2 regions of the Arsenicicoccus cauae genome follow, and region 1 is predicted to be linked to the other one. Evidence: riboswitches for the same ligand, from Rfam matches in the RefSeq annotation. Region 1 holds a riboswitch; the other holds the start of a gene.
What was found. A riboswitch is a leader RNA that binds a small molecule or an ion and turns the genes downstream of it on or off. The one in region 1 is predicted to bind FMN.
Positions count from the first base shown of each region.

Region 1 (11,859 bases):
ACCGGCAGCAGAGCGAGGGAGGCGAGGGTGAGGACCCAGGACTTCGAGGCCATGGCGGCGACGATGAAGACGACCGACACGAGGTTGCTCACGGTGGTCGACAGGATCGAGGTGAACGCCGACTGGGCGCCGATGACGTCGGAGTTGAGACGGGTCACGAGGGCGCCGGTCTGGGCCCGGGTGAAGAACGCGATCGGCTGGTCCAGGACGTGCGAGAAGACCTGGGTGCGCAGGTCGTAGATCAGGCCCTCGCCGATGCGGGCGGAATACCACCGCTGCACCAGCGCGAGCGCGGCGTCGACCAGGGCGAGACCGGCCAGGACCACCGCGATCGTGACGACGACCGACCGGTTGCCCGGGATGACGCCGTCGTCGACGACCTTGCCCAGCAGCAGCGGGGTCGCGACCACCAGCGCGGCGTCGACCAGGATGAGGACGAGGAAGACGGCGATCTGGCCGCGGTAGCGGTCGGCGTAGCCGAGGACGCGGCGGGCCGTGCCGGGCGCCAGGCGACGGTCCTTGACCGAGGAGTCCTTGGTGAGGGACCGCATCATCTGCCAGTTGCCCATGCCGGGTCCGCTCATGTGATGCTCCTCGTCGCGTCAGCCATCGCCTCGGGCCAGCGCCGCCAGCCGCCGGACCTGCGCCTCGCGCTCGCGCCGCAGCTGCTCGTCCGCCGAGGTGTCGGTCGCCGAGCGCAGCAGCGGTTTGAGCTCGCGCAGCGCCCCGGCCGGTGCGTCGAGCAGGGCCTGGACGAGGTCGTCGGTCGTGGCGTCGAGCTCGGCGCGCGGCACGGCCACGGTGGCCAGGCCGATCGCGGTCGCCTCCGCCGCCCCCACGAACCGCCCGGTGGCGCAGATCTCCAGCGCCCGAGCGTAGCCGACGCAGGCCACCAGCGGTCGCGTGCCCGCGAGGTCCGGCACCAGGCCGAGGCTGGTCTCGCGCATGGCGAGCTGCACGTCGTCGGCGCACACGCGCAGGTCGGCGGCCAGCGCGAGCTGGAAGCCCGCCCCGATGGCGTGTCCCTGCACGGCGGCGACGACGACCTGAGGCATCTCCTGCCACACCCGGAACGCCCGCTGGAACCCGGCGATCAGCTCCGCCGTGTCGGCGGCAGCGCTCGTGGCCTGGGCCACGAGGTGCGGCTCGCCCGGCATACCGCCCGGCGAGAGCATCCCGCGGTGCAGCCCCGCGGAGAAGCTCGCCCCCTCGGCCCGCAGCACGACGACCCGTATGTCGTCGCCCACGGCCTCCCCCACCGCCGCCAGGGCGTACCACAGCGACGGCGTCTGGGCGTTGCGCTCCTCGGGGTTGGCGAGGGTGACGGTGAGGACCTGCCGCTCGTCGTCGACGGTGACGCGCAGGTGGGGGTGATCGGTCATGCCCAGACCCTAGCGCTGGGTCGGTGTCACGACGTCGGCCTGCCGACCAGCTCCTCGGCCACGTCCCAGAAGCGGTGACGCAGCGTGAGCCGGTCGGACTCGCTGATCTCGTAGACGCCCAGCCGGGCGGACAGGTCCATGAGCAGCGCACGGTCGACCTCGGAGGGGATCGTGGGTCGCCCCGCGAACAACGCCTGCTGCTGGGCCTCGTCGGCGGACGCGCTCCAGGTGCTGATGACGCTGCGGCACACCTCGTCGATCTGCTCCGGCGTCGCGACCAGGGGCGCGGGGCCATGCAGCTCCGAGGGGCGCCCCGTGGTCGAGGAGTAGACCAGCGAGGGCCGATCGAAGGCGGCGGGTGGGACACGGGCGGTGGGAGCGGCGGGCGCTGGGTGGCCGGCCGGTATGGCGGGTCGGGGGCGCGAGGCGAGGTCCGCGGGCGAGGGGACCGGGCCGGTGGCAGGTCCGGAGGCAGGTCCGGTGGCCGGTCCGGCAGCTGGGACGGTCGCGGAGGCGGTGCGGGGCTCGGACATGGGCGCCCGGTGGACGGTCTCGTCGATCGCTGCGGCGTCGACCAGGATCAGCCCGTCGGCCTCCCGCTGCAGGTGCCGGGCCACCGCGTGGGGGCGCCCCTCGGCGTCCGGGACGCCGACGAGGATGACCTGCGCGCCGTGTCCTTGGGCCTCCTCGACGGCCTCGGTCAGGTCGTCGTCCCCGCACAGGAGGTACAGGACGTCGACGATGCGGTTGCGGGCGTGCCTCACCAGGTCCAGTCCGAGCCGCAGGTCGACGCCCTTCTGCTCGCCGGCCGGGGACAGGCGGCCGAGCCGCAGCTTGACCCGCGGCAGCATCCCGATGGCCAGCTGCGAGGTGTTGGGCGCCCCGTTGACGTTGCCGCCGGAGTCGTACCAGTTCACGCGGAGCAGCGGCAGCCCGCTGTCCGCCTCGACCTGCGCGAGGAGCCGCTGGATGAGCGCCTGGTGGTCGACCCGGACGCCTCCCCGCAGCGAGGTGCCGGTGACGCGCGTGGCGCTGGAGCACAGGAGATAGCCGACGTCGACGTACAGGGCGCAGTAGGAACGCATACGTCGATGGTCCCAGCCAGGGCTGTCTAGCGCACGGACCCGGCCCGGCCGCGCGAGCCGCCGCCCGCCTTAAGGTCAGGCCAGGGAGATGAGCTCGAGGTACTCCGGGCCCCACAGGTCCTCGACCCCGTCGGGCAGGACGAGGACCCGCTCCGGCTCGAGGGCCTCGACGGCACCCTCGTCGTGGGAGACCAGGACGACCGCGCCCGTGAAGGTCCGCAGCGCACCGAGGATCTCCTCGCGCGAGGCGGGGTCGAGGTTGTTGGTGGGCTCGTCGAGCAGCAGCACGTTGGCGCTGGACACGACGAGCAGCGCTAGCGACAAGCGCGTCTTCTCCCCACCGGAGAGGACGCCCGCGGGCTTGTCCACGTCCTCGCCGCTGAACAGGAAGGACCCGAGGACCTTGCGGACGTCCGTCTCGCCGAGGTCGGGGGCGGCGGACTTCATGTTGTCCAGCACGGTGCGGGCGGTGTCGAGGTTCTCGTGCTCCTGGGCGTAGTAGCCGATCTTGAGCCCGTGACCGGGAAGGACCTCGCCGGTGTCGGGCTCGTCGACGCCCGCGAGCATGCGCAGCAGGGTTGTCTTGCCGGCGCCGTTGAGACCGAGGACGACGACCTTGGAGCCGCGGTCGACGGCCAGATCCACGTCGGTGAAGACCTCGAGCGAGCCATAGCTGCGCGACAGGCCGCGGGCCATGAGAGGGGTCTTGCCGCACGGCGCCGGGTCCGGGAAGCGCAGGTGCGCCACCTTGTCCTGCTGCCGCTCCCCCTCCAGGCCGCTCAGCATCCGCTCGGCGCGGCGGGCCATGTTGTGCGCGGCGGTGGCCTTGGTGGCCTTGGCGCCCATCTTGGCCGCCTGGGCGAGCAGGGTGGAGGCCTTCTTCTCCGCGTTGGCGCGCTCGCGCTTGCGACGCTTCTCGTCGGTCTCGCGCTGGGCGAGATAAGCCTTCCAGCCCAGGGAGTACTGGTCGATGGCCGCGCGGTTGGCGTCGAGGTGAAAGACCTTGTTGACCACCTGGTCGAGCAGGTCGACGTCGTGGCTGATGACGATCAGCCCGCCCTTGTAGGCCTTGAGGTAGTCGCGCAGCCAGACGATGGAGTCGGCGTCGAGGTGGTTGGTCGGCTCGTCGAGGAGCAGGGTCTCGTTGCCGGAGAACAGGATCCGCGACAGCTCCACGCGGCGTCGCTGACCACCGGACAGGGTCGACAGGGGCTGGCCGAGGATGCGCTGGTCCAGACCCAGGGCCGAGGCGATGGTGGCGGCCTCGGACTCCGCGGCATACCCCCCGGCAGCCTCGAAGCGGGCCTGCAGCTTGGGGTAGCGCTCCATCGCCGCCTCGTGGGTCTCGACGTCTGCGCTGGCCATCGCCCCCTCGGTCTCGCGCAGCTTGCGCACGATCACGTCGAGACCGCGCGCGGACAGGATGCGGTCGCGGGCCAGCACGGTGAGGTCGCCGGTGCGGGGGTCCTGCGGCAGGTAGCCGACCGTGCCGGACCGGGTCACCGAGCCACCGGCGGGCTGCCCCTCCCCCGCCAGCACCTTGGTGAGCGTGGTCTTGCCGGCGCCGTTGCGCCCGACCAGACCGATCCGGTCGCCGGCACCCACGCGGAACGAGGCGCTCTCGATGAGGATGCGAGCCCCGGCCCGCAGCTCGATGTCGGTCGCGGCGATCACGTGGCAGGGCCCCTCGGGATAGATGGTGCGGCGGCGGGTATCCGGTCGGCGGTGGGCCGCCCCGGATCGCCCCGTCTCGGCGGGGCAACCGGGTTAGTCTACGGGCAGGTTTCGGCCCGCCCCCCACGCGATCCCCCACGTCAGGGCGGCGGACGATCACGAGTCAGGAGCAAGGATGAGCTTCAACGAGGGATCCCAGCTCGACACCTCCGGCGTCGACTCGGGCAGCGGCGGCGGGGGCATGAGCCCGGGTGGCATGATCATCGGCGGTGGCGGAGGCCTCGGCCTGCTCGGCCTGGTCGTCGTGCTGCTGCTCAACATGTGCGGTGGCGGCAACATCGACCCCGGCTCGATGGGTATGCAGCCCGGCCCGCAGCAGACCCAGCGGTCGGGCAGCGAGGACGCCTTCGCCAAGTGCAAGACCGGCGCCGACGCCAACAACGACGTGCAGTGCCGCGTGATCGGCACCAAGAACTCCGTCGAGGCGTACTGGAAGAAGACCCTCCCCGAGCAGGCCGGCCACAACTACACGACCGCCCACATGAGTCTCTACACCGGTCGCACCCAGTCCGCCTGCGGCACGGCCTCCAACCAGGTCGGGCCCTTCTACTGCCCGTCGGACCGCAAGGTCTACATCGATGCCTCGTTCTTCAACACCCTCACCCGCGACTTCGGCGCCGACAGCGGCGCCCTGGCGCAGGAGTACGTCGTGGCCCACGAGTACGGCCACCACATCCAGAACCAGCTCGGCCTGCTCCAGCGCGCCCAGCAGGACCCGCAGGGCCCGCAGTCCGGCGGCGTCCGGGTCGAGCTCATGGCCGACTGCCTCGCCGGCATGTGGGCCAAGGACGCCTCGACCGTCCCCGACAAGTCCGGCCAGCCCTTCCTCGAGCCGCTGACCCAGCAGGACATCGACTCGGCTCTGTCCGCGGCCAAGTCCGTCGGTGACGACAACATCCAGTCCAAGATGGGCTCCGGCCAGGTCAACCCCGAGTCCTGGACCCACGGGTCCTCCGAGGCCCGTCAGCGCTGGTTCATGACCGGCTACACCAAGGGCAGCCTGCAGGCCTGCAACACCTTCGCGGTCGACCGGGTGGAGTGACCCGGCCGACCCTCCCAGGGTCGCCACGCCGTATGCCGAAGGCCCCGCCCCCTCCCGGGGGTAGGGGCCTTCGGGGCGTCCTCAGCGCACCACGCGGCGCAGGACCACGGACTCCCACCCGGCCAGGGTGGCGGCTCCGTCGGGACTTCGGACGAGGGCCTGGTCGCTGGTCGTCAGGACGGCCTCGGCGTCGCCCCAGCCCTCGAGCAGCTCGTCCGGCACCGGGAGCGGCGCGCGCGTGAAGGAGGCCAGGACGAGCAGCTGCGCGCCGTCGTACGACCGCGAGTAGGCCCACAGGTCGGGGTGGTCCATGGTCAGCGGCTGGATCGACCCGTGCGCGACCACCGGGTCGGCGTGGCGCAGGGCGATCAGGCGCTGGTAGTGCGTGAAGACCGAGGTGGGGTCCTCGACCTGGGCCGCCGCGTTGATCTCGGTGTGGTCGGGGTTGGCCTCGATCCACGGCGTGCCGGTCGTGAAGCCGGCGCGCGGCGAGTCGTCCCACTGCATGGGGGTGCGGGCGTTGTGGCGCCCCTTGTCGCGAAGCCCCTCGAGCAGCGCCTCGGGGTCCGCGTGGCCGTGCTGGCGCGCCTCGAAGTAGTTGAGCGACTCGATGTCGCGGAAGTCCGCGATCGTGGCGAAGTGGCTGTTGGTCATGCCGAGCTCCTCGCCCTGGTAGACGTAGGGGGTGCCCCGCAGCAGGTGCAGGACGGTGGCCAGCGTCTTGGCGGACCGCTCCCGCCAGACGGGGTCGTCGTCCCCGAAGCGGGACACGGCGCGCGGCTGATCGTGGTTGTCCCAGTAGAGCGAGTTCCAGCCGGTCTCCGCGAGGCCGACCTGCCAGCGCATGAGCGACTCCCGCAGGCGCGGCATGTCGAGGGGCTGCACGTCGAACTTGCCGCCCGGCCCGCCGTCGAGGTCCACGTGCTCGAACTGGAAGACCATGTCGACCTCCCCGTTGGCGGGGTCGGTGTAGCGCCGGGCCTGCTCCACCGTCACGCCCGGCATCTCCCCCACGGTCAGATAGGCGTGGGGATGGTCGGCGAACACCTCACGGTGCATCTCCTGCAGGAACTCCTCCAGGCGAGGGCCGCACGCGACGAGGGGGAAGCCGTTGCCGAAGGCCGCGCCAGGTGCCTGCTCGCCGTCGGGGAGGCCGGGGGTCTTGCTGATGAGGTTGATCACGTCCATCCGGAAGCCGTCGACCCCGCGGTCCAGCCACCAGCGCATCATCGCGTGCACCGCCTGGCGGACCTGCGGGTTCTCCCAGTTGAGGTCGGGCTGCTTGCGGCTGAACAGGTGCAGGTAGTACTGCCCCGTCGCCTCGTCCAGCTCCCAGGCCGACCCGGAGAAGAAGGACTCCCAGTTGTTGGGCTCGTCGCGCCAGAGGTACCAGTCGCGCTTGTCGCTGTCGAGGGATGCGCGACTCTCGACGAACCACGCGTGCTCGTCGCTCGTGTGGTTGACCACCAGGTCCATCACCAGCCGTATGCCGCGCTCGTGCGCCGCCGCGATGAGCTCGTCCAGGTCCGCGAGCGTCCCGAACACCGGGTCGACGTCCTGGTAGTCGCTGATGTCATAGCCGTTGTCGTCCATCGGCGATCGGTAGACGGGGCTGAGCCAGAGCACGTCGACGCCGAGGTGCTGCAGATGGTCCAGGCGACCGATGATCCCGCGCAGGTCACCGACGCCGTCGCCGTCGCTGTCCTGGAAGGACCGCGGATAGATCTGGTAGACGACGACGGACTTCCACCAGTCACGGGGCAGGTCGGTCTGCAGCATGCGTCCTCCGTCGGCCGGTGAGAGAGGATCAGCGTATGACGACCCGCACCGTCGGCTTCGACCTCGACCAGACCCTTGTGGACTCCACCGAACGCATCGTGGAGTCCTTCCGATCGGCCTTCCGCGCCATGCGGATCCCCGACGTCCAGGCCGCTGCGTTCACGCCGTGGTTCGGCTACCCGCTGGAGGAGATCCTGCAGCGCGTGGCACCCGGGACCGACCCCGCCGAGTTCGTGCCGTTCTACCGGCGCGCGTACGACGAGGAGCGGCCGGGCGAGGCGGGGCCCATGCCCGGCGCACGCGAGGCGCTGGAGTGGCTGCGCGACAACGCCTTCCGGGTCGTCGTCGTGTCCGCGAAGCACCACCCCGTCGTCGACGTGGCCCTGGTCGACGCCGGCCTGGGTGACCTCGTGGACGCGTACTACGGAGACCACTTCGGTGAGCAGAAGGCGATCCCGCTGCGCGAGGAGGACGCGGCGTTCTACGTCGGTGACCACGTGGCTGACATGCACGCCGCGTCCCTCGCCGGCGCGACCGGCATCGCCGTCGTGTCGGGAGCGCACGACACGCGGGCGCTGCGAGAGGCCGGGGCCGGCGCAGTGATCGCCTCGCTCGCCGACCTGCCGACCACGATCGGGCGGCTGCTGGACTGACCGGTCTGGACGGTCTGACCGCTCTGACCGGTCTGCCCGGTCAGTCCGACCGTCTGGACCGACTCGACCGACTGGTCAGCGCGCTCAGCTCGGCCCCCAGGAACTCCCGCGGCGACGCCGCCGGACGAGACCGGCGACAGGTCAGCGCGGTGCCAGCCCGCCATGAGGTGCTGCCCGCCGGGCGCACCGAGGACCTCCGCGGCACCGGCACCGACACCCTCGCACCTGCGGTGACCCAGGTCCTCATGGGTGCCTGTGGCAGACTTGGGGCACGTGCTCCGGGGTCGGTGCAATTCCGAGCCGGCGGTGACAGTCCGCGACCCGACCACCTCCCAGAGGTGGGCGGTTGACCTGGTGGAACTCCAGGACCGACGGTGAAAGTCCGGATGGGAGGCAGCACGAGAGGTGCCCCGCGAGGGTGCCTCGACGCAGGGCATCCTGCGGCAGGCCGTATGCCGGCGGGCCGCCGTGGTCGCCCGTCAGCGTCATCCCCCGGAGCGCGCGCACCAGCAGCGAGCGAGAGGGACGAGATGAGCGGCCAGACCGCCGCCGACGACCGGGGCGATGCGCATAGGCGTCACCACGACGACGCCGAGCGGGACCTCGTGCTGATGCGCCGAGCCGTGGCGCTGGCCGCCAACGGCCCCGCAGCCGACCCCAACCCGCGGGTGGGCTGCGTCCTGCTGGGCGGTGACGGCGAGGTGATCGGCGAGGGCTGGCACCGCGGCGCCGGCACCCCGCACGCCGAGCTCGTCGCTCTCGCCGAGGCGCGTGCGGCGGGGCACGACACGCGCGGGGGCACGGCCTACGTGTCGCTGGAGCCGTGCAACCACACCGGCAGGACCGGTCCGTGCGCCGAGGCCCTGGTCGGGGCGGGGATCCGGCGCGTCGCCTACGCCCTGCCGGACCCCAACCCCGTGGCCGTCGGGGGCGCGCAGACGCTGCGGTCGGCCGGCATCCGGTGCGACCTGGTGCCGGTCGAGGGGGCGGACGCGCTGGTCGAGGCGTTCGCGCACGCGATGACCCACGGGCGGCCCTTCGTGACCTGGAAGCTCGCCGCCACCATCGACGGCCGTTCGGCGGCGCGCGACGGCAGCAGCCAGTGGATCACCGGCCCCGCGGCCCGCGCCGACGTGCACCGGCTGCGCGCCACCGCCGGGGCGATCGTGGTCGGCACCGGCACCGTCCTCGCCGACGACCCGCGCCTGACGGTGCGCGACGCCGACGGGTCCCACCACGAGCGTCAGCCCCTGCGCGTGGTGGTGGGCCGGCGCGACATACCGCCCACCGCCCGCGTGCTCGACGACGGCGCCTCGAGCCTGCTCGTCCGCGAGCGCGACCCGCACCTGGTCCTCGCGACCCTGCACGAGCTCGACGTGCGTCACGTGTGGCTCGAGGGCGGACCCACCACGGCGGCGGCCTGGCTGCGCGCCGGTGTGGTCGACCGCGTGGTGGCGTATGTCGCACCCGCGCTGCTCGGCTCGGGCGCGGCCGCCGTGGGTGACCTCGGGGTCGCCACCATCGCGGACGCCCACCGGCTCGCGACCACCGACGTGGCCGTCCTCGACGGAGACGTCCGCATCACCCTCGAGCCCGTCGATCACCTCGACCACCGTGATCACCTCGATCACCTCGATCACCTCGATCACCCAGGAGGACAGTGATGTTCGTCGAGTCACCCATCCAGGACGCCCTGCGGGCGCTGCGCGGGGGACGTCCGGTCCTGGTCCTCGACGACGTCGACCGGGAGAACGAGGGCGACGTCGTCCTCGCCGCGCAGACCCTGACCATCGAGTGGCTGGCGTGGACGATCCGGCACACGTCCGGCTACGTCTGCGCGCCGATGCCCGACGACTGGGCCGACCGGCTCGAGCTGCCGCTCATGGTGGAGCGCAACGAGGACAGCCTGCGGACGGCCTACACCGTGACGGTCGACGCCGCGGCGGGGGTCACCACCGGCATCAGCGCCGCCGACCGCGCCGCCACCGTGCGCACGCTGGCCGACCCCGGCTCGCTGCCCACCGACCTGATCCGGCCCGGCCACGTCGTGCCGCTGCGCGCGCGTGACGGTGGCGTCCTCGCGCGACCGGGGCACACCGAGGCCGCCGTCGACCTGTGCCGGCTCGCCGGTCTGTCCCCCGTCGGTGCCATCGCCGAGCTCGTCCACGACACCGGCGAGATGATGCGGACCCCCGACGTCGTCGCCCTCGGTGCCGCGCACGACCTGCCGGTCGTCACCATCGCCGCGCTGGTCCGGCACCTGCGCCGAGCGACCTCCCCCACCCACCAGCTCGCCCAGGAGGCATGACATGGCCGGCCACGGCTCCCCCTCGCTCACCGTCGACGGCGCCGGGCTGCGCGTCGCGATCGTCGCGTCGTCCTGGCACGACACGGTCATGGACGGTCTGCTCGACGGCGCCCGCCGAGCCCTGGAGGAGGCCGGCGTCACCGACGTGGATCTCGTCCGGGTCCCGGGCTCCTTCGAGCTGCCGGTGGCCTGCGCGCGCCTGGCACCCTCGTATGACGCCCTGGTCGCCCTCGGCGTCGTGGTCCGCGGGGGCACGCCACACTTCGACTACGTGTGCAGCGCGGCGACCGATGGCCTCACGCGGGTCGCCGTGACGAGCGGCATCCCCATCGGGTTCGGGCTGCTGACCTGCGACGACGACGCCCAGGCGATCGACCGCGCGGGGCTGCCCGGGTCGCGCGAGGACAAGGGCCACGAGGCGGCGACCGCGGCCGTCGCGACCGCCTCCACGCTGCGCGAGCTCTCTCCGCGGGGTCGCCGCCCGCTCACCTAGCCGCCCCTGGCCCCGGCCCGTGACGGGGTCCCGGCGGGTGAGGCAGCAGGTCAGGCCCGCGGGGTCCCGCATCACGTGCCACGACTCGTGCCCGTCACGGCGCACCAGGAGTCGGCCGCCATGGTCATCCGGCTCGCCGGCACGTCGACGAACGCGGTCACCCAGACGATCTCGGCCAGGACGCCGCCGTCCTCAGCCGCGCCAGCCGGGGTCGCGCCCGAGCAGCGCCACGAGCTGGTCGGTGCGGTCGCGCGAGCTCGTGGACACCGGCGCGTCGAAGGTCCCCTCGACGCCCCCGCCCGAGGTCGTGCGGTTGGCGTAGGCGAGGCACTCGTCCACGGCCGCGGGCACCAGCGTGACGTCGACCCCGGCGCCGCGGGCGAGGTCCCAGGCGTGCACCGTGAGGTCGACGAGCATCTGGGAGGCATACTCCTGCACGGGGATCGAGCCCGAGCTCACCGACACCTCCTGGTCGTCGTCCTCGACCGCGCCGAAGGCCAGCACCGAGCGCGTCTGCGCCGTCCGCCAGGCCTCCGCAGGGTCGTCGCCGAGCAGGTCGCCGTCGTAGGCGTCGCCGACCTGCTCCACCGTCTCGCCCCCGAGCAGCCGTGGCGCCCACAGGTGCTCGCTGGTCAGGTGGCCCAGGACGTCGCGGACGGTCCAGTCCTCGCAGGGGCTCTGGCGGTCCCACGCGTCGGCGGGAATCCGCTCCACGAGGTCGGTCACCGCGGCCGCGGCGGCGGGGATCAGCTCACGGGCATGGGACATCGTCTCTCCGGTCATGCCCTCCACCATGCCACCGCCGGACGGGGCCCTGCCGCTCGGCTCCACGACGGTGACGCGCACCCCGCGCGCCCGCCTCAGCTCCGCGCGCAGGATCGCGTGCGTCGGGTCCGGTATGCCGAACGCCCCCTGCCTCGGCAGTCCCCGCCAGGTGGCGAGGCGCGGGTCGTGCAGCACCTGCTCGGCCAGCCCGCGGTCTCCGCCGAGGACGACCGCGCGGGCCCAGCCGGGTCCGAGGGGCTCCGCGAGGCGCACGATCTCGTCCGCCACGTGGCGCACCAGCGCGTCCGCCTGGTTGCCGCGCCGCCGCTGGTAGCGCTGCTGCGACCACCCGCCCGCCGCCGTGCGGGACTGCACGTAGCGGCTCCCCGCCGTGTGCGCCAGCAGGCCCTCGCCGTCGGCGAGCCCCACGGCATACCGGCCCCGGCGCACGAGGACCAGGGCGAGCCGCGGTGGCGGACCCGGCCACCCGACCAGGGTGCGCAGGGACGAGACGCGCTCGCTGCCCGCCGGGTCGAGGGCGTCCAGGCGGGCCACCGCCCCGTCGCCGGCCCGCACGATGACCGTCGCGCCGTCGTGGCTCCACCGCGCCGGGCCGTG
Region 1 is NZ_CP171001.1:2,480,441-2,492,299, reverse strand. It holds gene ACF3NS_RS11625 (ABC transporter ATP-binding protein) at 1-584, opposite strand, end outside; gene ACF3NS_RS11620 (enoyl-CoA hydratase/isomerase family protein) at 603-1,382, opposite strand; gene ACF3NS_RS11615 (NYN domain-containing protein) at 1,409-2,467, opposite strand; gene ACF3NS_RS11610 (ABC-F family ATP-binding cassette domain-containing protein) at 2,543-4,141, opposite strand; gene ACF3NS_RS11605 (neutral zinc metallopeptidase) at 4,317-5,243, shown strand; gene ACF3NS_RS11600 (alpha-glucosidase) at 5,325-7,022, opposite strand; gene ACF3NS_RS11595 (HAD family hydrolase) at 7,058-7,675, shown strand; FMN riboswitch at 7,945-8,079, shown strand; gene ribD (bifunctional diaminohydroxyphosphoribosylaminopyrimidine deaminase/5-amino-6-(5-phosphoribosylamino)uracil reductase RibD) at 8,206-9,339, shown strand; partial or broken gene ribB (3,4-dihydroxy-2-butanone-4-phosphate synthase) at 9,339-9,944, shown strand; gene ribH (6,7-dimethyl-8-ribityllumazine synthase) at 9,985-10,476, shown strand; gene ACF3NS_RS11575 (acVLRF1 family peptidyl-tRNA hydrolase) at 10,669-11,859, opposite strand, start outside.

Region 2 (11,859 bases), 860 kb from region 1:
GGCGCCATGATCGAGGTCGTCGGCCGGTTGCCCTCGAAGACGCGCGCGCTGACAAGGGACTCCTCGGTGCCCTCGGCGCGGACCTCCTCGGCGGTCTTGCCGAAGGCCAGCGCCGCGGTCTGGGCGAGGAAGTTGGCCAGGAACAGCTCGTGGACGTCCTGGGCGCCGTCCTTCAGCGGGTGCGAGGGGTTGGCGAACGCGATGAAGTCGGCCGGCACCAGGCGGGTGCCCTGGTGGATGAGCTGGTAGAAGGCGTGCTGGCCGTTGGTGCCGGGCTCGCCCCACCAGATCTCGCCGGTCTCGGTCGTGACGGGCGTCCCGTCATACCGCACGCCCTTGCCGTTGGACTCCATGGTGAGCTGCTGCAGGTAGGCCGGGAAGCGGTGGAGGTACTGCGCGTAGGGCAGCACGGCGTGGGTGTGGGCACCGAGGAAGTTGGAGTTCCAGACGTTGAGCAGACCCATGAGGGCGGGGACGTTGCGCTCCAGCGGCGCGGTGCGGAAGTGCTCGTCCATCGTGTGCATACCGGCGAGCAGCTCGGCGAACCGCTCGGGCCCGATGGCGACGACCAGCGAGGTGCCGATGGCCGAGTCGACGGAGTAGCGCCCGCCCACCCAGTCCCAGAACCCGAACGCGTTGGCCGGGTCGATGCCGAACTCGCTGACCTTGTCCAGCGCCGTCGAGACAGCGACGAAGTGCTGCGCGATCGCGGCGAGCGCCTGGTCGCTGTCACCCTCGCGGATGGCGCCGCGCTCGGCCAGACCGTCCAGGAGCCACTTCTTGGCGAGGCGGGCGTTGGTGAGCGTCTCGAGCGTCGTGAAGGTCTTGGACGCGACGATGAACAACGTCTCCTCGGGGTCGAGGTAGGCGGTCTTCTCGTGGACGTCGGTGGGGTCGATGTTGGAGATGAAGCGCAGCTCCAGCCCCTCCTGGCCGTAGGGCTTGAGCGCCTCGTAGGCCATGACGGGGCCGAGGTCCGAGCCGCCGATGCCGATGTTGACGACGTTCTTGATGCGCCGTCCGGTCACGCCGGTCCACGCCCCCGAGCGCACCTTGTCGGCGAAGGCGTAGATCTGGTCGAGAACCTCGTGCACCTCGGGCACGACGTCGGTGCCGTCCACCTCGACGACCGTGCCGCGGGGAGCCCGGAGCGCGGTGTGCAGGACGGCCCGCTTCTCGGTGACGTTGATCCGCTCCCCGCCGAACATCGCGGCGCGCCGCTCGGCCAGCCCCACCTGCTCGCCCAGCCGGACCAGCTCGGCGAGGATCTGGTCGTCGACGAGGTTCTTGGACAGGTCCACGTGCAGGTCGCCGGCGTCCAGGCTCATCCGGCGCGCCCGGTCCGGGTCGGAGGCGAACCACCCGCGCAGGTCGGGCTCCAGGTCGTCGCGGGCGTCGGAGAGCTCACGCCAGGCGTCGGTCGTCGTCGGGTCGACAGGATGGGGCATGGGTGCCTTCCTTGCGGTGATGGCGGACGTCGGGTTGTCGTGCGAGGACGCCGTTGTCATCGCTGTGCGTCGCGTGACCTCGGCCACGCACCTCTTGCATCTAATCACCTCTGTGCCTCCAGGAGTCCGTCCCCGGGGATCCCGCCGCAGGTCCACGCCGCACGGCCGGGGCCGATGAAGCGCTTGAACGATTTAACGTCCCGGCATCGTCTCGGCCGGGCGCACCAAGGCCGGCGAGCACAACCGGCCCCGGCTCACAGCCGCGCGATCACCTCGTCGAGCATCGCGTCGGTGAGGCGGCCGGTGAAGGTGTTCTGCTGGCTGACGTGGTAGCACCCGACGAGGCGGATCTCCTTGCCCCGCGCGGTGATCAGGGTGGCCTCGGCGCCGTGGCCGAACTTCGGCGCGGGACGCGGGACGGCCCAGCCGAGCCGTCTCGCGGCGCCGATCGCCTGCGCCCAGCCGATGCCGCCGAGGGCGAGCAGGCTCTCGAGATCGCGCTCCACGAGGGTGATCTCACGATCCAGCCACGGTGCGCAGGTGGCCTTCTCCAGGGTCGAGGGCTGGTTGTCCGGGGGCGCGCAGTGCACCGGGGCCGTGATGCGCACGCCATGCAGCTCGAGGCCGTCGGCCGCGTGCACGCTGGTGGGCTGGCTGGCCAGGCCCGCGCGGTGGAGGGCGGCATACAGCCAGTCCCCGCTGCGGTCCCCGGTGAAGATCCGGCCGGTCCGGTTGGCGCCGTGCGCCGCGGGGGCGAGCCCGACGATCAGCGCGCGCGGGTGCGGGTCTCCCCACCCCGGCGCCGGGCGGCCCCAGTAGGGCTGGTCGGCGAACGCGGCCCGCTTGGCGCGGGCGACCTGCTCGCGCCACCCGACCAGGCGTGGGCAGGCCTGGCAGACGGCCACTCTCGCGTCGAGCTGATCGAGGGACCGGGCCGACCCCGCCAGCCGTATGACGTCCGTCGCGGCTGCGGCACGCGGGGTGCGGGGCCGCGCGGGATCCCCGGGCCAGCCCGTGCCCGGCGGCACGGGCGAGGGATGCAGGTCGCCGGTGCCGGGGTGCGGGAGCAGGTCCATGCCGGCAGGATGCCATCCCGCACCGCCGGGCGTGCACGGCATCCGGTGGACCTGGTCCGAGAGCTAGCGAGGAGCCGGCCGGGGAGGATGAGCGGCAGCAGGACCGGCAGCAGGCTCGCGTCAGCGCGAGACGTAGCCCGTCGCCACCGCGTCACCCGCGGGGACGTCCTTGGGGATCAGGCCCTGCGAGCGCATGAACGTCGACATGGCCTTCCACTGTGCCGGGTCCAGCCTGCCGCTGACCGCCCCGTCCTTGGTGCGCATGACCGTGACCGTCGCGTCCAGGGTGGCTCGGGCCGCGGCGGCGGCCTTGGCCTCGGCGAGGTTGGGCACGTGCCGCGCCGAGTCCTTGATGGCCTGCTCCGGGTCGGAGACCATCATCTGGATGCCGTCCAGCATCCCGTCGGCCACCGCGCGGACACGGTCCGGGTTGGCGCGCAGGTAGTCCCGGGTGGTCACGAGCGAGATGGACACGAGCGGCACCTCGCCCGTCGCCGTGAGCGGGATCGAGCGCACGTCGAGCCCGGCGAGCCGCATCTGCACCGTGTCGTTGTTGGCGTAGCCCATGACGGCGTCCACCTTGCGGGTCGCGAGCGCGGCCTGGCTGGTGTATCCGATCTCGGTGACCCGCACGTCCCGCTCGGTGATGCCCGCGGCCTTGAACATCGCCAGGGCCCCGAGCCAGCTCTCGCCATACCGCCCGGGCACCCCGAGGGACCGACCCTCGAGGTCGGCGGGTGTCTTGATCGGGGAGTCGGCCGGGACGATCAGCTCGACGGGGTACCTCCGGTAGTAGGAAGCGACGGCCACCAGGTCCAGACCCTTGGCGCGGGCCTCGACCATCTCGTCGCCGCCCGCGATGACCAGGTCCTCCTGCCCGGAGGCGATGGCCGTGAACAGCCCCTCCTGCGCGCCGTGGTGGCGGACGGTGACGTCGGTGCCACGACGCCGGAAGGAGCCCTGCTCGATCCCCACGTAGAACGGCGCGAACTGGATGTTGGGGATGTAGGTGAGGCCGACCGTGGCCCTCCCTCCCCCGGTGCTGCTGCTCGCGGGCGTGCCGGTCGGCGCACCGGCGGTGGACGAGCGGACCACCGGGTCGCCGCTGCCGCCGCACGCGGCCAGCGCCAGCACCGAGGTGAGTCCGACGGCGGTGAGCAGGGATCGGCGGGTGATGGTCACGGGGAGTGGTCCTCTCGGGGATGCGGGGGTGCGGGAGTGCGGGTGGGTGAGGTCCGGTCAGCCGCGAGGGGTCTCACGGACGTCGGCGACGATCGTGGAGCGTCGCTCGACGACCAGGAGCAGGGTGTATGCCGAGGCTGCGATCACGCAGAGCATCACGATGACGGCGACCATGCCCGCCGTGTCGACCGCGTCCCGCTGCAGCGTGAGCAGGGTGCCGAGCCCCTCGCCGCCCATGACCATCTCGCCCACGACGGCCCCGGTCACGGACAGGGTGAAGCCGTTGCGCAGGCCGGCGAGGACGTTGGGCAGGGCCAGGGGCGCCTCGACGTGCCGGAGCAGGTCCCAGCTGCCGGCGCCGTCGATGCGGGCGGCGTCCACGACCTCGCGCGGGACGTGGGTCAGGCCGACGACGGAGGAGATGAGGATCGGAAAGAACACCATCAGCGAGCACAGGCCCATGATCGCGGTCAGGCCGTAGCCGACCCAGAGCACGAGCAGCGGGGCGAGGGCGATGGCGGGGATCGCCTGGGTGGCCCCGAGGAAGGGGGTCACGGCGGCGCCGACCCAGCGCGACCGGTGGACCAGCACGGCCAGGGGCAGGGCGACAGCGGCGCCGAGCGCGCAGCCGCCGAGCGCCTCGGCGAGGGTGAGCGCGACGTAGGGCCACACCACGGGGCCGCCCAGCATGCCCACCAGACGTGTCGCCACGTCGAGCGGACCGGGCAGCAGGAAGGCCGGCAGCCCGGCGAACGCCGCGACCAGCGCCCAGACGGCGAGCAGGACGGCGCCGAGCGCCAGCGGCGCCAGCCAGGTGTGCCTCGCGTGTCGGGTCATCCTCACCTCCGGTCGACTCCCGTGCCGATGCTGCGTGGCTGCGCCGGGGTCACCGTCGGTCGACGGACGTGCGCCAGGTCCGGATCCGCGCCGGTCCCTGGACCGGAGCGGGCGCAGACAGGGCGCCGCGTGCTGCCTCCCATCCGGACTTTCACCGTCGGTCCTGGAGTTCCACCAGGTCAACCGCCCACCTCGGAGAGGTGGTCGGGTCGCGGACTGTCACCGCCGGCTCGGAATTGCACCGACCCCGGAGCACGTGGTCCCCCCAGTGTAGGCCCGGCGGCGAGGTGCCACCGTCAGTCGGTGTCGGCCGCCAGGCGCAGGCAGACGCCGTCGAGGATGTCGTGCTCGGAGGTCACGACGAGGTCGTCCGCACCGGCGGCGAGCACTCGGTCGACGACCCGGCCCCAGATCAGCGCGCCGGCCCCGATGACGTCGACCCGCCCCGGGTGCATGAACGGCAGCGCCGCGCGGCGGCGGCGGTCGAGGTGGAGCAGGTCCGCACAGGCCGCGCGGACCTGGTCGGCGGGGAGCCTCGACAGGTGGATGGCCTCGGGGTCGTATGCCGTCAGCCCCATCGCGTGTGCGGTCACGGTCGTGACGGTGCCGGCGACGCCGACGAGGGTGCGGACCCCGGCGAGCTCGACGGTGGCGGCGGCCAGGTCCAGCTGCCGGTCCACCTCGGCGAGGGCGACGGCCAGCTCCTCGGCGGTGGGCGGGTCGTGGTGCAGGTAGCGCTCGACGTGCCGCACGCACCCCATGTCCGCCGAGATCGCCGCCTCGACGACGCCGTCCGCCGTGCCGCGCACGAGCTCCGTGGACCCGCCGCCGAGATCGACGACGAGGTAGGGGCCGGGGACGTCCGCCGCCCCGAGGTCGCCGGTCGCGCCGAGGAAGGACAGCTCGGCCTCCTCGGCGCCGCTGATCACCTCGGGAGCGACGCCGTCGTGCCCGTGCTCGGCGAAGGCTGCGACCACCCCGGCCGCGAAGTCCTCGGCGTTGCCGGCGTCCCGGGCGGCCGAGGTCGCCACGAAGCGCACGTCCGCCACGCCGAGCTCGGCGCACTGCTCGGCATACTCCCGCGACCGTCCGAGGGCGCGGGCCAGGGCGGCCTCGCAGATGCGGCCGGTCCGGTCGACGCCCTCGCCGAGGCGGACGACCTCCATGCGGCGCACGACGTCGTGCAGGACGGGTGCGGTCGGCGCGGTGAGGTCGACGTCCGCGACGAGCAGCCGGATCGAGTTGGTGCCGCAGTCCACGGCCGCGACGCGGCGCACCTCGCCGGCCGTCCCGGCAACGGGGCTCACCGGCGTTCCCAGCCGTCCTCGGTCGGCACGACGCACGGTCCGGGCGCCCACCACTGCCCCACGGCCTCGACGGCCTCGTCGCCGAGCGGGTTGACCCCCGGGCCGGCGGCGAGCGCGTGGCCCGCGAGCACGTGGAGGCACTTGACGCGGGTAGGCATGCCCCCAGCGGAGATCCCGTCGATCTCGGGCACCGCGCCCAGCTCGGCCCGGTCCGCGAGGTAGGCCTCGTGCGCGCGGCGGTAGGCCTCGGCCAGCGCCTCGTCGTCCTGCAGCCTCTCGGTCATCTCGCGCATGACGCCATGGGCCTCGAGGGTCGACAGCGCGCCGGTCAGCCGAGGACACGTGGCGTAGTAGGTGGTCGGGAAGGGCGTCCCGTCGGCCAGCCTCGGCCGCGTGCGCAGGACGTCCGGGCGCCCGCACGGGCAACGGTGCGCGACCTCGACGACGCCGCGCGCCTCGCGCCCCAGCTGGGCGTGCACGGCGGCCGCGTCGTCGTCGGCGAGACCCGCGGCGGGCGTGGTGGACTCGGTGCTCATACGGTGGCCTCGGCCTTCGGGAGAGGAGGTATGTCGGGCGCCCGGCGTCAGCGCGTGGGCGAGGCACCAGGCGTGGTGCGACCGCTGGTGGCGCTGCCGGACGGGGTGGCGCCGGGGCGTGGCGTGTCCGAGATCGTCGGCCGCGGTGTGGGCGTCGAGCCGCCCTCGGCGGGGGCCACGGTGGGGTCGAGGCCGAGCCGGTCGGCGCTGGACAACGAGGTCCAGACCTTGGAGTACCACGGGAGCTGCTCGGCGTCGAGGTCCACGCCGACCACCTGGGCATCGACGGACGTGCGCCGGCCCGACTGCGGGTCCAGCACGGTGTAGGACGTCTCGCCGGGCTTGACGAAGTGCAGTCGGGACCGGATCTGCTGCTCGAGGAAGGCCTGGTCGTCCCACCGGGCGCGCTCGCGGACGAGGGCGTCGACCTGGCGCTGCTGCTCGACGATGGAGCGTTCGAGGGTGGCGATCTGGTCGCGCTGCTCGAGATAGCGGCGCAGCGTGGGGACGAGCATGATCGCGAGCATCACCACGATGGCGGCCAGGCCGAGCAGCCGTCGCAGCGTCGCGGGCCGCAGCCGCCCGCCCGATCCACGCGACCCACCCGGCCCGCTCGCACCACCCGGACCACCACCACGGCCCGCGCCACCGTCGTCACCGGCTCGCCGACGGGTGCTCCCGGCGGGCCGCCGCTGCCGGTCGCCGGCGCCGGCAGGGCGTCGGGACGACCCCGCGGCTGCACCGGAGGAGGGACGTCGCGCGGGGCGCGACGTCCCTCCTCGGGAGCTGCTGGACGGCATGGGCCCCAGACTAGGCGCCCGCGCCCCGGTAGCGCGGGAACGCGCCCGCGCCGGCGTAGACGGCCGCGTCGTCGAGCTCCTCCTCGATGCGCAGGAGCTGGTTGTACTTCGCGACGCGCTCGGAGCGGGCCGGGGCACCGGTCTTGATCTGGCCGCAGTTGGTGGCGACGGCCAGGTCGGCGATGGTGACGTCCTCGGTCTCGCCGGAGCGGTGCGACATCATGCAGCGGTAGCCGTTGCGGTGCGCCAGGTCGACGGCGTCGAGCGTCTCGGTGAGCGAGCCGATCTGGTTGACCTTGACGAGCAGGGCGTTGGCGGTGTCGCTGGAGATGCCACGCTGCAGGCGCTCGGGGTTGGTCACGAACAGGTCGTCGCCGACCAGCTGGACCTTGTCGCCGAGCTGCTCGGTGATGGACTTCCAGCCGTCCCAGTCGTCCTCGTTGAGCGGGTCCTCGATCGAGACCAGCGGGTAGGCCCCGACGAGCTCGGCGTAGTAGGCGATCATCTCGTCCGCCGACTTGGTGCCGCCCTCGAAGGCGTAGGAGCCGTCCTGGTAGAACTCGGACGCCGCGACGTCGAGGGCCAGGGCGATGTCCGTGCCGGGCTCGTAGCCTGCGGCGCGGATCGCGTCCAGGATCAGGTCCAGCGCGGCGCGGTTGGACTCGAGGTTGGGGGCGAAGCCGCCCTCGTCGCCGAGGCCCGTGGCCAGGCCGCGCTCCTTGAGCACGGACTTGAGGGCGTGGTAGACCTCGGCGCCCCAGCGCAGGGCCTCCTTGAAGGAGGGCGCACCGATGGGGGCGATCATGAACTCCTGGATGTCGACGTTGGAGTCGGCGTGCGACCCACCGTTGAGGATGTTCATCATCGGGACGGGCAGGACGTGGGCGTTGGGGCCGCCGACGTAGCGGAACAGCGGCAGGCCGGCCGACTCGGCGGCGGCCTTGGCGACGGCGAGCGAGACGCCGAGGATCGCGTTGGCGCCGAGCGATCCCTTGTTGTCGGTGCCGTCGAGGGCGAGCATCTCGTTGTCGACGAGGCGCTGCTCGGTGGCCTCGTAGCCGAGGACCCGCGGCGCGATCTCGTCGAGCACGGCGTTGACGGCGTCCTCGACACCCTTGCCGAGGTAGCGACCCTTGTCGCCGTCGCGACGCTCCACGGCCTCGAACGCCCCGGTGGAGGCCCCGGACGGGACCGCGGCCCGCGCGATGGTGCCGTCCTCCAGGGCGACCTCGACCTCGACGGTGGGGTTTCCACGCGAGTCGAGGATCTCGCGTGCGCCTACTGCTTCGATGTTGGCCACAAGAACTCTCCTGATCGATGGTGATCGGTGCGGCTCGAGCCTATCCCGAGCGCCGCAGGGGGCGCGCCGGGGTGCGGCCAACCGTGCCGCCGTCCGAGCGGTGGACAGGAGGCGGCCGTATGCCGTCCGCCCGGCCGCTCAAGCGTCGCCGTCGGCGCGCGCCGCCAGCCGCCGGACCGTGCTCCGCAAGGCCTGCTCGGCGTCGATCCCCCGCGTGCGTGCCTCGAGGACGAGGGAGAGCAGGGCGGCCCCGACGTCGTCCGTCCCCGCCTCGCCGACGGGGACGGGTGCCACGGCCTCGGCGAGGAGCTCGCCGCGTCCGGCCCGCTCGAGCCGCGAGGCCGCCTTGGCGGCGAGGGCGAGCGCCGGAAGCGACGCGGGGACGCCGTCGAGCAGACCGGACCGGTCGGGCTTCTCGAGGGCTTTGATGGCCTCCCAGCCGGCCTCGACCTCGGCGGCATCTCGCACCACGGCGTCCGCGAAGACGTGGGGGTGGCGTCGCTCGAGCTTGCTGATGATGGCCCCGGCGACGTCGTCGACGTCGAAGGGGTCGGTGGGGTGCTCCTCGCCCACCCGGGCGTGGAAGGCGACCTGGAGCAACACATCCCCCAGCTCCTCCACGAGGTGCTGACGGTCGCCCGAGGCGATGGCCTCGGCCAGCTCGTGCGCCTCCTCGACGGCATACGGCGCGAGGCTGTCGTGGGTCTGCTCGGCGTCCCACGGGCACCCGCCCGGGGACCGCAGCCGGTCCATGACGGCGACGAGGTCGAGCAGCCGCTCGCCGCGGCGGGGCCGCCCGAGATCGCCGTTCGTCGTCATGTCAGGGCGTGGGCGAGGGGGTGGGCGCGCCGGCCGCGTCGGCCACGAGCCAGTTGCGCTTCTCGTCACCGATCTGCAGCGTGGTGCGGTCGAGCGAGCCGTAGCGCGGGTTGAGCTCGATGTCGGCCTGCTTGAGCTGCTGGACGACCCGCTGCTCGGTGGCCGGGTCCATGCTGTTGAGGGCGAGGGCCGTGCGCACGAAGTCGATGGTGGGCCGGGAGGGGTTGTCGACCTTGTCCAGGATCTTCTTGGCGGCGTCGTCGGAGATCCCCTTGCCCGACTGCTGCATCGCGGGCAGGACATAGCGCCCGAAGGTCAGCAGGCCGACGACGTTGGCCGGCTGCACCGGCTGCGTGACCTGGGACGATCCGCCGTTGAACTCGCGGGCCGCGGTCTGCACGTCGGACTCGAGGATCGGCTGGCCGTCGACGATCGCGGCGGCGCGGGACTGGGAGCCCTGGTCGCACCCCGCGAGGAGCCCGGTGGCGGCGACCACGGCCGCCAGGGTCCCGGTGAGCACGCGCTTGGAAGCCAACACCATCAAGTCCTTTCGGGAAGGGGTCTGCACCGTCCGCCTCGGGGACGCGGTCACAGCCTAGTCGGTGGTCGTGTGAGCCACGACCGGCGGGACCAGCCAGCGCTCGGCGCGGACCTCGCCGGCCCCGTCGGTGTCCCACCGGGCCCGGACCGCCGAGTAGGCGGGGGCGGGCGCGAAGCGCCAGGCCCAGCCGAGGTCCCGGAAGCCGCCGAGCGCCTCCTCGACCTCGACCTGGGCGTGCCCGCGCGCCGGGACGACGAGCTCGAGCTCGGCGTCGAGGACGGGGTCGCCCTCGAGGTCCAGGGCCTGCAGGCGCAGCGCCCCCCGCACCGGGAGCGGCGTGTCGTTGACCGCCTCGAGCAGCAGCCCGTCGAGCCCGCGGTCGAGCAGCAGCAGCGCGACGGGGGCGAGCACCGCGGTCAGGGCCGCCAGCGGCGCCTTGGGCGTGCCGGTGACGTCGAGCAGGCCCCAGCCCGGTCCCGGCGCCAGGTCCCGGTGGGCGAGCACCACGGCGCCGGCGGTCGGGGTGAGCGAGCTGCGCCACCAGGCGAAGGTCTCGGCCATGACCCGGGCGACGGTCCGGCGCTGCAGGTCCTCCCGCTGCTCGGTCGGGAGGTCATCGAGGTCGAGGGCGCGGCCGGCCCAGTCCCGGAGGTAGTGGTCGGTGACGTCCACGAAGTCCCATGAGGTCCCCCGGTCGTGCGGCGCCGCCCGGCGCCAGGCCGATCCGCGGCCCCGGTCCTCCGGTCCGGGGGCCGCGCCCGAGGCCTCGAGGGAGGTCATGGTCGACGGCTCGGGCGGTATGCCGAACGCCAGCGCCTCGGACGCGAAGGACACGCGCGCGGTGCGGGCGTCCTCGAGCGGCCGCAGGTAGGCGCCCACCCCGAAGTAGTGGCTGACGCCGTGCTCGATGCTGACCGGGCGGGGACCGCCGGACGGGCTCGAGGTCACGTGGACGGCGCCGGGCGCCAGCTCCCGCGCGAGGCGGGGCACCAGGTCGTGGATCGCCGTCATCCGGCGACGCTCGGCAGGCAGCCCCATCAGCGTGGGCTGCTGCTCGGTCTCGGTCCCCCCGCACAGGACCGCCAGGTGCGGCCAGCCCTGCCAGGCCCCGAGCTGGTCCCGCAGCTCGGCCTCGAGCTCGGCCAGCCAGGCCTGGTCCTCGGGCGGGTCGAAGGTCGCGAGCATCACGTCCTGCCACACGAGCAGGCCACGCTCGGCGGCGAGCTCGCGCAGGACGGCGTCGGCGTAGGTGCCGGTGCCGGGCACCCGGACGAGGTTGAGGCCCGCGGCGGCGAGGGCGTCGAGGTCCCGTGCCACCTCGACCGGGTCGCTGGTCCAGCCGCGCGGGTCGGTGGCCGCCCACACGACGCCCCGGGCGAAGGCGTCGACGCCGTTGACGACGAGCGCGAACCGGCCGTCCTCGCGGCGAGCCCGCACGCAGGAGAAGCCGATCCGCCGGTCCAGGACGGTCTCGCCCGACGCCTCGACGCGCAGGTGGTGCAGGGCCGGGACGCCGTGGGTGTGCGGCCACCACAGGGCGGTCGCCGCCACCGCCTGGTCGTGCGTGAGCCGCAGGTGCCAGGCCCCGTCGTCGGCGAGATCCCAGGACTCGGACTCGGACTCGGGCTCCGACTCGGACTCCGACGCGGACGGTACCGCGTGCCCGTCGAGCAGCACCACGACGTCGTGCGGGTCCGCCGCCCGCAGGTGCAGCGCGAGCCGGGCGGTCCAGCCGTCCGGCCCCGGCTCGGCGTGCGTCCGCAGCGAGAGCACCTCGACCCGGGGGCGGCATCGCAGGGTGGCCTCGCCGAGGACGCCGACCGGCGGCAGCACCCCCTCCCAGGTGGGGATGCGGCCGAGCAGCGGGGTGCGCCGCCACCGCAGGCTCGGGTCGGGCAGCAGCGCGCTGCGCCAGCGCGGACGGGGCTTGCGCGGCACGGGCGTCTCGTCGAACGACGCGATCCGCACCGCGATCTCGTGCGGCCCGGGGGCGAGGTCGCCGAGGTCGACGAC
Region 2 is NZ_CP171001.1:1,623,206-1,635,064, reverse strand. It holds gene pgi (glucose-6-phosphate isomerase) at 1-1,448, opposite strand, end outside; gene ACF3NS_RS07690 (uracil-DNA glycosylase) at 1,703-2,524, opposite strand; gene ACF3NS_RS07685 (ABC transporter substrate-binding protein) at 2,645-3,706, opposite strand; gene ACF3NS_RS07680 (ABC transporter permease) at 3,764-4,543, opposite strand; FMN riboswitch at 4,671-4,801, opposite strand; gene ACF3NS_RS07675 (exopolyphosphatase) at 4,840-5,820, opposite strand; gene ACF3NS_RS07670 (DUF501 domain-containing protein) at 5,847-6,386, opposite strand; gene ACF3NS_RS07665 (septum formation initiator family protein) at 6,434-7,186, opposite strand; gene eno (phosphopyruvate hydratase) at 7,197-8,486, opposite strand; gene ACF3NS_RS07655 (MazG family protein) at 8,625-9,305, opposite strand; gene ACF3NS_RS07650 (hypothetical protein) at 9,307-9,840, opposite strand; gene ACF3NS_RS07645 (hypothetical protein) at 9,901-11,859, opposite strand, start outside.
Region 2: linked by a shared signal. The riboswitch ahead of ACF3NS_RS07680 (ABC transporter permease) and the one ahead of ribD (bifunctional diaminohydroxyphosphoribosylaminopyrimidine deaminase/5-amino-6-(5-phosphoribosylamino)uracil reductase RibD) in region 1 are both predicted to bind FMN.